Regions from separate parts of the Alteromonas sp. MTD1 genome, predicted to be linked through region 2. Evidence: predicted binding sites of a transcription regulator. Region 2 holds the regulator's gene; each other region holds the start of a gene.
The links. The regulator sigma-54, encoded in region 2, starts transcription at its own class of promoters, with help from an activator protein. The targets are predictions, from matches to a motif close to GTTGGCACGNNNNTNGNNT.
Positions count from the first base shown of each region.

Region 1: a site for sigma-54 is predicted at 1,554-1,572, ahead of ACGHAV_RS13220 (DUF1328 family protein). Genes of this name have one in related genera too.
Region 3: a site for sigma-54 is predicted at 2,627-2,645, ahead of ACGHAV_RS08440 (flagellar assembly protein T N-terminal domain-containing protein). Genes of this name have one in related genera too.

Region 1 is NZ_BTGG01000009.1:75,831-80,099, reverse strand. Features, by position in the region: gene ACGHAV_RS13235 (DUF349 domain-containing protein) at 1-755, shown strand, start outside; gene ACGHAV_RS13230 (hypothetical protein) at 756-971, shown strand; gene ACGHAV_RS13225 (hypothetical protein) at 1,085-1,279, opposite strand; gene ACGHAV_RS13220 (DUF1328 family protein) at 1,335-1,511, opposite strand; gene yfbR (5'-deoxynucleotidase) at 1,778-2,419, shown strand; gene ACGHAV_RS13210 (phosphoribosyl-AMP cyclohydrolase) at 2,434-3,072, opposite strand; gene ACGHAV_RS13205 (hypothetical protein) at 3,299-3,874, opposite strand; gene ACGHAV_RS13200 (hypothetical protein) at 3,900-4,160, opposite strand; gene ACGHAV_RS13195 (hypothetical protein) at 4,169-4,269, opposite strand, start outside.
Region 2 is NZ_BTGG01000008.1:229,263-233,531, forward strand. Features, by position in the region: gene rapZ (RNase adapter RapZ) at 1-426, opposite strand, end outside; gene ptsN (PTS IIA-like nitrogen regulatory protein PtsN) at 497-940, opposite strand; gene hpf (ribosome hibernation promoting factor) at 954-1,241, opposite strand; gene ACGHAV_RS12660 (RNA polymerase factor sigma-54) at 1,271-2,764, opposite strand; gene lptB (LPS export ABC transporter ATP-binding protein) at 2,840-3,565, opposite strand; gene lptA (lipopolysaccharide transport periplasmic protein LptA) at 3,568-4,122, opposite strand; gene lptC (LPS export ABC transporter periplasmic protein LptC) at 4,091-4,269, opposite strand, start outside.
Region 3 is NZ_BTGG01000005.1:191,576-195,844, reverse strand. Features, by position in the region: gene ACGHAV_RS08465 (chemotaxis protein CheV) at 1-87, opposite strand, end outside; gene flgA (flagellar basal body P-ring formation chaperone FlgA) at 290-1,006, shown strand; gene flgM (flagellar biosynthesis anti-sigma factor FlgM) at 1,109-1,441, shown strand; gene flgN (flagellar export chaperone FlgN) at 1,462-1,893, shown strand; gene ACGHAV_RS08445 (LPP20 family lipoprotein) at 1,989-2,462, opposite strand; gene ACGHAV_RS08440 (flagellar assembly protein T N-terminal domain-containing protein) at 2,732-3,913, shown strand.

The DNA of each region.
Region 1 (4,269 bases), on a different contig from region 2:
TAAACGCTGCAGCAGATGAAGCGCAAGAAGCTCAGCGCGCATGGAAAGCGATAGGACATGCCGGAAAACGTGAGGAAAGTAAATTGTGGGCAGAGTTTAAGAAAGCAAATGATGCTGTTTTCGATAACTTAAAAGCACAAAGAAAATCTCAAAACAACGAAGCAAACTCACAGTTGGAAGCACTAATACAGTCTTTATCGTCGTTAGAGATAAACGCTGACTACGACGTGTTTAATGCAGCAATCAGTGACGTTATCGAACAGTCTGAAGCGCTACCAAAACCACAGCGACTAAAAGTGCAGCGTCGTATTGATGACATCAAAACGAAGCGTAAGGCGTTTGAGCGCGAAAAAAGGAACCAAGCCGTCGTAGCGAAAGCCGAAGCGCTAGTTGGTCTTTTGCAAGCGGGTGAGTCGGCAAGCGAAGATGATATTAACGCTATGACAAATACACTTGGTAAGCGCTGGGCAACTCTAATAGAAGGTGCATCAAGCGCTGACACTACTCACAATCGTGCGTGGTTAACTGTGGCGCTTGAGGTAGCCTGTGACGTACCAAGCCCTGAAAGTGAAAGCAGCACACGCACCAGTGTGCAGCTTCAAATGATGACGGCCAAGCTTGAAAACGGTGAGTCTGCTAGTGCACGTGAACTGTTGTCTCAATGGCTTTCTCACGGCAATATCTCGGCTGAGGAAGAGCACCTTAAGCAGCGCATCATCAATGTTATTCAAACGAACCCTGAGGTTGTCTCGTAAATGGAGAATCATGTCGAGTATCAGTTTGAAACAGAAATGTCGGCCTATCGGTTTCTGAACACGGTAAAGCATATCGATGCCGAAGGCTTACGCGTTAAGTTTGGTCGAAGCGATCATCATGTAAGCGTTAAGTATCGTTACGTATTAGGCGAGTTCGATGCCACGCTTTCTACATTAGACGACCTTGCGCTAGAGTTAGGCGGACAGGAAGTGTAAGTGCAGCGCCATTGAAGGCCGTATAAAAGGTCTTTCAATACATACTTAAGTGAACCCAATAAAAAAAGCCAGACACTACGTCTGGCTTTTTGTTGGGACAGAAAAGAATGCTATTAACAGTCTTTATCTTCTGCGCCTACGCCTTCTTTCACATCTTCACAAGCGTCTTCAACCGCGTTACCTGCGTCAGTAACAATTTCATCTAGCTCTTCGCCAGCGTCTTCTGCTTCACCATCACCACATGCTGCTAATGACAGTGCGAAAGCTGATGCTACTAGTACCTTTGAAAGATTTTTAAATGAAAACATATCCTTACTCCTTTTCCTAAAATGTATATAGTATTGCTATTAATGCGCTAGCGGACTATGCGCGAGGTGCCCGACCGCGTAAGGCATTAGCGACAAGCGAGATTACAAGTAGCGCGATAAAAATAAAGAATAAAAACTGCGCAATACCTGTAGCTGCTCCTGCAATACCACCAAAACCAAAAACTGCTGCAATAATGGCGATTATAAAAAATGTAATGGCCCAACCTAACATAACGATATCCTCTTATTGCTTCCATGAAGTTCATATTAGTTAATGCTAGCTTTGTGCCTGTTTTGTTAAGTTTTTGTTTTTAATGATAAAGTGGCCTTTTTACTGTGTTTTTTACATCAGCTTTGAATATTGTTTATAAACGGCTTACATGAATTTTTGCACTTTTTACACAATTCAGTTAAAGCTGGAATTGGTGAAAAGATAGCAATCTATCTTAAATAGTGTTGATATAAATGAATTAAGATATTCGAATAAAAGGGAAGGGTATGGCAAACACGCATTCAGCATTTATTGGTTTAATGCAGCGGGCGCGTAATGTAAAGCGTTGGCCGCTAATGGCGCAGTTCCAAGAAGAGATGCTTTCAACACATATATACGAGGCTTCTGTCGTGGCACATATGCTAGGCGCCATTGCGTGCGATATTTTTAATGAAAAGATAAACCCTGATCGTGTTGCTGCTATGGCTATTTTTCATGAAGGCAGTGAAATAGCAGGAATGAGTGATATCCCAAGCCCGGTGAAATATCATGACCCAGAAACTACAGCAGCAATTAAGAAGTTAGAGCGTAGATTCGAGTCGATGCTAATCAAAACATTGCCTGAGGCATTACAGGCGCGCTATAAGCCGCTTATTGAGCAAGATAAAGAAGATGCCCACGTAACCTTGGCAAAGGCTGCCGATGTACTGTGCGCTTACCTAAAGTGTGACTACGAGCTGTCCAAATCTAATGGTGAATTTTCTAACGCTATGAAAGAAATGGAAGTTCAGCTAAAGCGCTACCGCGAGAAACTTCCCGCGGTAGACTACTTTTGTCAAATCTTCTTAGAAGATGCGAAAGGCACGCTAGATGAGCAAACCAAAGACTTGGAATGGATAGAGCGCGCCAATACGCTTCACCTTGAATAATAACCTATCACGACTTAGTTGCTGTTAGGGTTGTAAGGTAGTGATGACTGGTGGGCAACAATACGAAGGTCGCCTTCACGGTCTTTCACATAGGCAAAGGTGTATTCCACTTTTGTTTCGCCACCGCTTGTGTCGGTAAAGAAGTAGTTACCCATCGCAACGGCCATTCTGCAGCTGTTGTTAATAATGCCTACGTTATCAAACTTCACGTTAGTGTATGGCTTAATTGCGAAGCCTTTGTCTTCCGCGTAGGCGTCGTTTCCACCTACAAAATAAGACAATGCAGCATCAAAGCTTCCACGGAACTGATCGTTGGCTGCAAGCGTAGGCTTGAACAATACGCTACTTAGGTCGTAACCATACATGTCCTGAATAAAGTCGGCTGCTTCTTTTGAGTAATCACCCTTATCTGTAAATACGGCACCAATTCGAACAATACCCTTACCCCACATCTTTTGCGCCTCTACAACTTCGCGCTCTGTAATGCACTCGTCTGAGTACAGTAGCGCGTTGTTTAGTGCGTCAGCCTTTATTATCGGTGCACTGTTAGCAGCAGTCATTTGTGGTTTCGCAACGGCACTACAACCAGTAACAAGAATAACAGCGGCAGCGGTAGCAGCAATTTTGGTAGTTAGCGTAGTTAGTTTTTTCATGATATGACTCCTTCGTCATTGGCATATATAACTGAGTAATCTTTACTGCATAACTTACGTTTTGCATCTCATGTGGTTAAGTCTATACACCAATGATTACGCTTACTTTTTTACAACATTAAAAACTCATTAATAGAAAATTAAGTTAAGTCTAACTGCCAAAAAAGAGCGTGAAGCAATCACAAAAACATACTCGTTGCCGGCGAAGCTCGATTTTTGAGACTCGCTACTTCTTCTTTTTTAGTGGTGTTTCTAGAACGCTCCTTGTGCTAAATGCTTTTTTGCCCAAGCTTGCTGCACTATTAGCCATTTTCACCGTTATGGTGTAGTACACGTCGTTGATTTGGGTTTTCACAATGTCGTTACTGGTGGCGCCAGCCATAGGTTGTGCTACCTCTTCACATCCAGACATTGTGCACTGGGTATTTTGAAAGGCCTGAGGCGGTTCGTTGGAGGCCACTACTTCTCTGGCTAACTGTGGCTTTCTTTCAACATTTGTTTTCACAATTTCTAGGTGTGAAAAGTTTTGTTTTTCGGCAATCTCTGCGGCGCGATGAAGCGCATACTGTTGAACTAGGTCGGCAGGGGTTTTGTCGGTGGCTTTAAATAACACAACATAGTCTGACTCAGATACTTTTTTGCTTGAATAGCCATAACTCGATTTTACTGTGGATGCTTTATATGGCGTAGGCGCTGCGATGGGAGCAGAGGCGCAACCCGATAATGTGTTTAGAAAAAGAAGCGATGTGCTTAGGATAAGGCTGGTTTTGTAAAATTGTGAAACGCGCGAGGTTTTGTTCATTGTTATTTTCTCTTTATTAAGTTGGTCAGTGAAACAGATTAAAAAGCCCAGTTTTAGCAATTGATGTTAAAGCACTTTTACGTTGTTGAGCCGCATTCGGACTTGTAGCACCTTTAAAAGCACCTGCAGCCACAATAGCGGCCAAAACACTCGGTTCCCCCATTAATTCTGCACACTGTGATTGTGCTTTTTTTACGACCATATCAGCTTTTTGTTTTTGCACAGCGTAGCTTTGCTTATGTGCTTCAATATTCTTCAACTCTGTTTTTAAAAATAAGGTAAACATGATGCTTGCTAGAGACCTTTCGATTTGTGCTGCTGGTGCTTGTGTAAGAGATCATTATTTTGAGAGAACACCGTGCTGGCTGTGTTTATAAGCGAATCAAAACTGGCAT
Region 2 (4,269 bases):
ATGAATTGTAAGTTTGTCGGTATCTAAATACAGGTCTGCACGTTCAACGATGGGGGCAAGTAGTGCCGACTCGGCTTGAATGGCTTCTGAAAGCGATTTGTTAAGCTTAGCAAGCGGGTGCAATCGACGTGTCTCGCTGAAACGCTTTACCAAAACGTCATCACTGGCATCGATATACACGATAGTCATCGACCACGAGCTAGGTAGATAGTCGAGTATTTCTACCAATTCATTGGGGTTTTTAGGTAGGTTTCGAACATCAATGCTTACTGCCACTTGGTCGTATTCATCAACCACAGTGTGGGTTAGGGTAGGCAGTAAGTTCACGGGAATATTGTCTACGCAATAGTACCCTAAATCCTCTAACGCTCGCAGTGCGACCGATTTCCCTGAGCCTGAACGACCACTGATAATAATCAGCTTCACCTTGCCTCTCCCTTTATTAAAATCTTAAGCTCGCACTGCTTATTGCAGTGAGGTTATATCTATTACGGCGTTAGCCCAGCGCTTTTACTATATCGTCGCTGGTGGTAGCGCGTCTTATTGCTTTTACGGTGTCTTTGTTGTTCAGTTTGCCCGCAACGGTGGCAAGCGTTTGAAGGTGGCCTTCAGTTTGCTCTTCCGGAACCAAAAGCGCAAAAAAGATATCTACTGGCTTTTCATCAATAGCATCAAAATCGATTGCTGGTGTACTGGTTACTACAATTGCAATAACTCTATCAAGACCAGCTAAGCGTCCATGGGGAAGGGCGATACCGTTTCCAATGCCGGTGCTCCCCATACGCTCTCGCGACATTAGGCTGTTTAATACCGTAGCGCCGTCTATATTTTCATTATTTTTAGCCGCAATGTCGGCAATGATTTCTAGAATACGCTTTTTACTATTACATTGAACCGCACACTCGGTGCGGTCCAAACTTACGATGGCTTGTATATCCATACTTAATTAACTACTAATGTTTTTTGAGTTTTTCCTTATGCTTGATTACCTGCCGGTCGAGCTTATCAACCATGCTGTCAATCGCCGCATACATGTCGGTATTTTCTGAGGATGCGAATACTTCAGCGCCACTTAAGTGAACTGTCGCTTCGGCTTTCTGATTTAATTTTTCAACGTTCAGGATGACATGCACATTAGAAATGTGATCAAAGTGACGTTCAAGTTTGCTGAACTTCGTATCGACATAATTACGCAAAGAGTCGGTGATTTCGACATGATGACCAGTAAGGTTGATTTGCATATTTCGTCTTCCTTATATTATGTAGCCCGTTAAATAAGGCTTTTGCGTTGGTTCGACGGCGGGATCGATAACGACTCCCGGTATTTTGCTATTGTTCGCCGGGCAACTTTAATGCCTTGTTCGGCCAACAATGAAGCAATCTTGCTATCACTTAGCGGCTTGCTAGGTTTTTCAGCTGCCACTAACTTCTTGATCAATGCACGTATCGCAGTAGATGAACACTCACCACCCGACTCGGTTGCTACGTGGCTCGAGAAGAAATACTTCAATTCGAATATACCGCGTGGCGTATGCATATACTTTTGCGTGGTGACGCGTGAAATAGTGGATTCGTGCATATCTACCATTTCTGCGACATCATTGAGAACCATTGGTTTCATCATTTCTGGGCCATGCTCAAAAAAGCCCATCTGTTGCTGCACAATACAATTAGCAACCTTCATTAAGGTGTCGTTACGCGACTCTAGGCTTTTGATAAACCATTTGGCTTCTTGCATGTGTGAGCGAATAAACTGCGAGTCGCTACTGTTTTTTGCACGACGACTCATTGCAGCATATTGTTGATTAACGCTAAGTTTTGGCAGGCTATCAGGGTTTAGCTCTACCACCCAGCGCCCGTTCTTTTTAGTAACCGATACGTCTGGAATAACGTACTCGGGTTCTTTAGTAACTAAAGCACTACCAGGGCGAGGATTCAAGGTTTGCAGCAAGCGCATTGCTTCGCGAAGCTGATCTTCTTTCAAACGGCTTTTACGCATGAGCGTACGGTAGTCTTTACTGCTAAGAAGGTCTGAATATTCTTCAATAAGCTGCTTGGCTTCAGCAAGCCACGGTGTGTCCTCAGAGAACTGACGTAGCTGCACCATAAGGCACTCTTGTGGAGAACGTGAGCCAGAACCAATGGGGTCGAACATTTGAATACGTTTTAACACGCACTCTACTTCATCCATTTCAATTAGCTCATCGCTGTCTTCGTCTAACACTTCCTCAGCGTTTACTGCTTCTAGAATATCTTCAAGTGACACGGTTAGATAACCCGACTCATCAATAGAGTCGATAATTGCCATGGCAATGGCTCTGTCTGTATCAGAGAAAGGGGTTAAACGCATCTGCCATAGTAGGTGTTCTTGGATATCTTCGGTAGTTTCGCCCTGAAAAATTTGTTCGTCATCACTGGCTGGGCCAGGCGCTGGCGCAGAAGAGGCCGAGTAGTATTCATCCCACGTGCTGTCTATAGGAAGTTCGTCTGGTAAATCGTTCTTTTCAAGCGCATCTCCGGCTTCTAACGTATCGCTTGAAGCCGTCGGTTGAACATCGCCACTGTCGTCGTTGTCGATGTTATTCTTTTCAACTTGAGGTTCGTCGTTGCCTTCTTCAACTTCTAAAAGCGGATTAGAGTCCAGCGCTTCTTGAATTTCCTGTTGAAGGTCAAGCGTAGAAAGCTGCAGCAGTTTGATAGCCTGCTGAAGCTGAGGTGTCATGGTAAGTTGTTGGCTAAATTTTAGCTGTAAAGATGGTTTCATCTACTTCTTATTTAAATGCTTTAAATTGAATACACCAAGAGCGAAACTGAAAAAATGACAATCCGGTTACATTAACTATAGCCTGAATTGTTCGCCTAGGTATACATCCCTAACTTTTTGATTACTTAAAACCTGTTCTGCGGTTCCCTGCGCAATTAATTCGCCATGACTCACAATGTACGCTTTCTCACAAACATCCAATGTTTCTCGTACGTTATGATCGGTGATAAGAATGCCTATGCCTCTATCACGAAGATGTTGGATGATCTTCTTTATATCATTAACTGATATAGGATCAACACCAGCAAATGGTTCGTCTAGCAAAATAAACTGTGGTTTTGCCGCCAGCGCTCGCGCTATTTCAACACGACGCCTTTCACCGCCCGACAAACTCATCCCCGCACTATTACGTATATGGTTAATATTAAATTCATCAAGTAGTGCGTCGGCTTCTTCTTCTTGTTGTTGTGAATTTAAATCTTTACGCGTTTGTAAAATAGCCATGATATTTTCATGCACAGTAAGCTTTCTAAAAATAGACGCTTCCTGCGGGAGGTAGCCAATTCCGCGGCGTGCACGTTCATGCATAGGTTGGTGAGTAAGCTCATTGTCGTCAATTTCAATTTTGCCTTTGTCTAGCGGAACAAGGCCGACAATCATATAAAATGTAGTGGTCTTACCAGCGCCATTCGGACCCAATAGCCCAACAATTTGCCCTGTTGATACCGATAAGCTAACGTCGCGCACGACTTGTCTTGCTTTATAGGCTTTTGCAAGGTTCTTTGCACTTAACGTCGCCATAACTATTCGTTACCTTCGTTGTCTTTTTTGTCGTCTTGAGACTTTGCTTTTCGAATGGTTTCAGGTGTAAATACGGTGGTTACTCTGCCATCACCATCGGTATCGTCACCGCCAGTTGCAAGCAATTGCTCTGTAATCATGTCGAAGGTAATGTTATCGCCTTGCACCATGCTGGTATCTTGCTTAAGTTCGGCTTTACCCGTTAGCGCAATAGTGCGGTTGACTACCTCATAACGAATTTCATTCGCCTTTGCCGAAACCGGCGTACCGTCTTCAAGCTGCTGAGAGTAGCTTGCAGGGTTTCCTCTCGCTACGAAAACTTCTCTTCCTTCGCCGTCAGTGGCGATAACTTCTACTTCGTCAGCATTAATCACTAACGAGCCCTGAGAGATTCGAACATCATCCTTAAATAATGATGTTTTATTTTTCCCATCGACAAACTGCGACTTTGAGTCCACCTTAATGGGCTTGTTAAAGTCGGCTTCGCTTGCAACAACACCGCTGCTTGCCAAGGCTAAAAGTAGGCTAGTTGCTAGGGGAATAAGTGGTTTGTACATGATCGATAAGCTCGTATTCTTGGGTGCGTAAGTTCGCGTTAAACCCATTGCTTTGAATAACATACTGTGACCCTAGTATTTCAACTGTTTGGTCTGATGTCATCTGCTTGTTGTCTAAATTTATTTGTATGTATTGCGTTGTGATGG
Region 3 (4,269 bases), on a different contig from region 2:
CCCATTGAGTCTAAACAGCAATAGCTCCAAGCGATTCTGACCAACGAGCTGTGTACGCTGGTTTACTGAATCTAAAATCCCCGACATAAGTCACCTCTAAATAATACTGGGCACGATCATTGCCTCTTATGTTAAAGATAGACAATATCACTAAATTTTTGCAGGTTAAACGACAGAAAAATGACGCTTTGTTGGTTATCGGCCAAACAGAGTGTTACTTAAGCGCGTTTGCTGCGTTGAGATTATTAAGCATAGTCAATAACTCACTAACTGAACACGAAAAATTACGATGAAACAAACAAATATTCGCCTACATTTCAATATTGCTCAATTTTGGGCTGTGTCAGCGCTGTTGTTTATTTCAGCAACCGCGACGGCATCGACTTCACAACACGCCGAAGTGGAGGAAGGAGCCAAACAATATTTACTATCGCAGCTTAATGAAGCGTCTGGCGACACCGACCTTGATATATCAATAGTGGAAATTGATGAACGAATAAATATACCCAACTGCCCTACCGGGTTTCAGTACAATGCGTCAGAGGAAGCACTGGCTCAATCGTATATCTCTGTAAGAGTAAGCTGCCGAAACAACGACTGGTACTTGTTTACTAGTGGCCAGGTGACTAGGACAAAAGAAATAGTGGTGCTACAAGGTGCCGTCAGCCCTGGTACCGTGCTCACATCTTCAAATTTAACGCTTGCTAAAATTGATGTTAAGCGACTACGCCACACCGCATTTAGTGACATCGATAGTGTGGTAGGTGCCCGCATGAAGCGCAGAGCAACCAACGGACAAGCAGTACAAGCTAATATGCTATGTTTTATCTGTAAGGGCGATCGCATTACAATTACCGCTGAAGTTGCAGGAATGAGAGTAAAAACAGCTGGAATTGCCCAACAGGACGGTGTTGTAGGCGACAGTATCAAGGTTATTAACGCCAGTAGCCAGAAAGCGGTAGTAGCAAGAGTCGCCAGTTCGGAAGAAGTCGTGATACACTTGTGATTGAGGCTCTCAATACGTTCCTTTTTGTTGAGAAAAAGGCTAAAGAAAAAGGCTCTGCGGCCGATACCTCTTACAGAGGCAAAAAGGTAGTGAGGAATTAAAATGGCAATTAACAATATAAACAATGGATTACCCAAAACCCCTGTTGATAATGGTAAGGTTGCTCAGCAAAATCAAACGCAGCAATCTCAGCAGCAAACGTCTGCACAAAATGCAGCGGCTGCGCCCGCAGCACCACGTCAAGATTCAGTTTCATTGACGCAATCTGCACAACAGTTAAATCAGGTTCAGAAAAAAGGCTCTGAAGCGCCAGTAAACCAAGAAAAGGTTGATCGCCTTAAAAAAGCGATTCAAAGCGGCGAGTATCGAGTAAATCCAGAGGTTTTAGCGAATAAAATAGCAAAGCTGGAATCTGAGATTTTTAGTTCAAAGTAATTCACTGTTAAGGACACTGTGTGACGTCACAAACATCATCTGTTTCAGAGCTTTTAAAAAGACAGGTTGAACACCTTTCTACTCTTGCTGCAGTGCTTGAGAAAGAGCTGCAGCTTATTAGCTCACGCGAAGCAGAGCCATTGATGAAACTGCTTGATGACAAAACACAGCTGTTAGAAGTTATACAGAAAACTGACGTTGAAATTGAAAATGCTATTAGCGCTCAAGGCAGTATGCAAGCTGAAGACGACGCGCTGATGGAGCAAGCCAAATCACTGTTAGAAGACTGCAAGTATCGCACTCAAGTTAATCAAAAAGCCGTTGAGCAAGGACAGCTACGCCTCACACATTTGCGGAATTTGATGATGGAAGTGCGAGCAAAAGAGTCGCTGACTTATGACAAAAAAGGCAAACCTAAAGGTGGAACTTTAGGTTCGGGGGTAAGCGCCTAAACGTGGTCGTGATTTAAGGCGTTCAACGTTAAACGCCCACCTGATGGGCGTTTTTTGATTCTACTTGCTACAACCTATTAACTAAACATTACTTGTTAGTAATACTTAACTTCCCTGACCCTTCTTGGCTTTGCAGTGGTTAAATACAAATCATATACCTGCTTCATATCTAACGATAGTTCGGTAACATACGTGTCATCACCTACAGGGTAAGCTTTCACAACTTTCGCACCACGAATAACACCTTCTACTGATGCTCTTAGGGTTTCGCTTTCAACAACCAGGCTGGATAACACCTGATCGCCCTGTAGCTTCTGACCATAAACCTGTTCAGCAAGCTCTCTGTAAGCATCAAGTTTGGACGCTTTCATCGCCATAATGCGTTTTACACTGTCGCTTTCTCCTCGCTGAGACATTATAGGCGCATAGCCTATTGCCGTGAGCGTTGGGTAAGTGTCGGGCTCGATGGTTTCATACTCGACATGTTTGTCGATTATCCCGCAGCCGGTTATTCCCAAAACGACGGCAATCGCTGCAAACCTGCACACAGAGCGCATGCGCAAAAACATTGGTAACGACATAAGGTTACTCCTTACAAAGCACTGAGGCCTTTAACTGTTTCCTTTACAAAGAAACGGCGTTTAATTTGACTTCATAAAAGTAAGCAAAAAGTAAGCCCGTTTGTTTTAAGCCAGCTTTAGTCCAGCTCTCGTTTACTTTTTTATGGCGCTTTTCTGGCACTGTTCTGGCATAGCTTGTTAACGAAATTCAATATGACACTTGCTTTGTATATAAAAAGCCAGTGGCAAAGCACAAACTAGTTATGCAGAGGTGCCATGTGCTACATGCTAAATCTATGCTTAATATCGCTTTCATGATGAAAATAATGGCGCTAACTTGCCTACTTTTCTTAAACGGAGGGCAAAGCCATGCCGCTTGGTTCGAGGCAAAGGGGCAGGCGAAGGTTATTGATGGCAATAGAGCCCAAGCAAAACGCGTAGCGACTGAAGAAGCGCTAAAACAAGCCATGCTATTTGCTGGCGCCTCTATTCAGAGCGTGCATACGCTTACTAACGGCCTATTAGAAAACGAGGAAATGACCATTCGCTCAACAGGTGAAGTTGAACACCTCGAGCTCATCGACGAAGTGTATAGCGATGGTATGGTAACGGTAAGTGTAAGAGCCGACATCTTTCCAAAAATGAAAACCTGTAGCGCGCAAAATGATGAAAAACACTTTTCTAGCACCCATTTTCTTGTGCGTAACCGCCAACAGTTAGCGCAAGGCAGCATTACCCATTTTGACGAGGCGGTAACTCAACGTTTTGCAGAAACAATGCGCCTGAACACGCAGGCAATGAAAATGACTCACATTGCACCGCATACCGCTAAATTCAAAAATGAGTTTACTGATGAAAATGTAAGAACACTGTCGACACTTAGCAATACACAGTTCGTGGTGGTCGGCACCATTGATGATTTAAGTATTACCACAGAAGCGCCTTCCGTGTTTTTGCCTTGGGCAAACGGTGAATCCATGCGTAATTTTCGTATTACGCTGAGGGTTTATGATGGCGTGAGCGGTGGACAGTTGTTTAGCAACACCTATCAAAATGAAGCACCTTGGGAATTCGATCGTTTTGAAATAGTAGATGAATTTTCTGCAATGTTCTGGCGCACGCAATATGGTAAAGCCATCGATAAAACACTTCAAACAGCAATACTCGACATCCAAGAAACGGTGGCCTGTCAGCCAGTAACAGGGCGCGTTCTAGGCGTTACTTATGACAAAGTGTCAGTATCACTTGGGCGAGATAACGGCATTGATGTAAACGACGAGTTGTTCTTGTATCAAGCGAAAGAGCTGACTGACAGCCGCGGACGTAAGTACCTACAGTACAAGCTCTATCCCGGAACATTCGTAGTAAAAACCGCTTATGCAAAATCTTCTACGCTTGTCAGTAAGGAAGAGGGAATCATTGCAAATATTCAAGAGCAGGACTTTGTTGTTAAAAAATAGTCGGGCTAGAGCGTGTTGACCTTCTCGGTACGTTTTTGCAGCAAAGTGTTTAGCATTTAGACAAGGAAGTGTACATATAATGTAGCTATCTTCATCAGTGTGCACAGACGCAGGATAAATACTAAACAATTGCTGCCTGAAAGGTTCATCCAAGCGAGCCTCATGCTGCTTTTCTCGTTGCTAATTTGGAATAACCAAACCACGCAACTCGTTCATTGCCTGAAACTCGCTTGGAATGAACAAAAAGAGTACCGAGAAGGTCAACACGCTCTAAATACCCTCCAAAATGACAATTGGTTTTCCCTGTTTGGCGTGCTATACGTATAGAAAAGTGTTAAATGAGTATCGATTGTAAT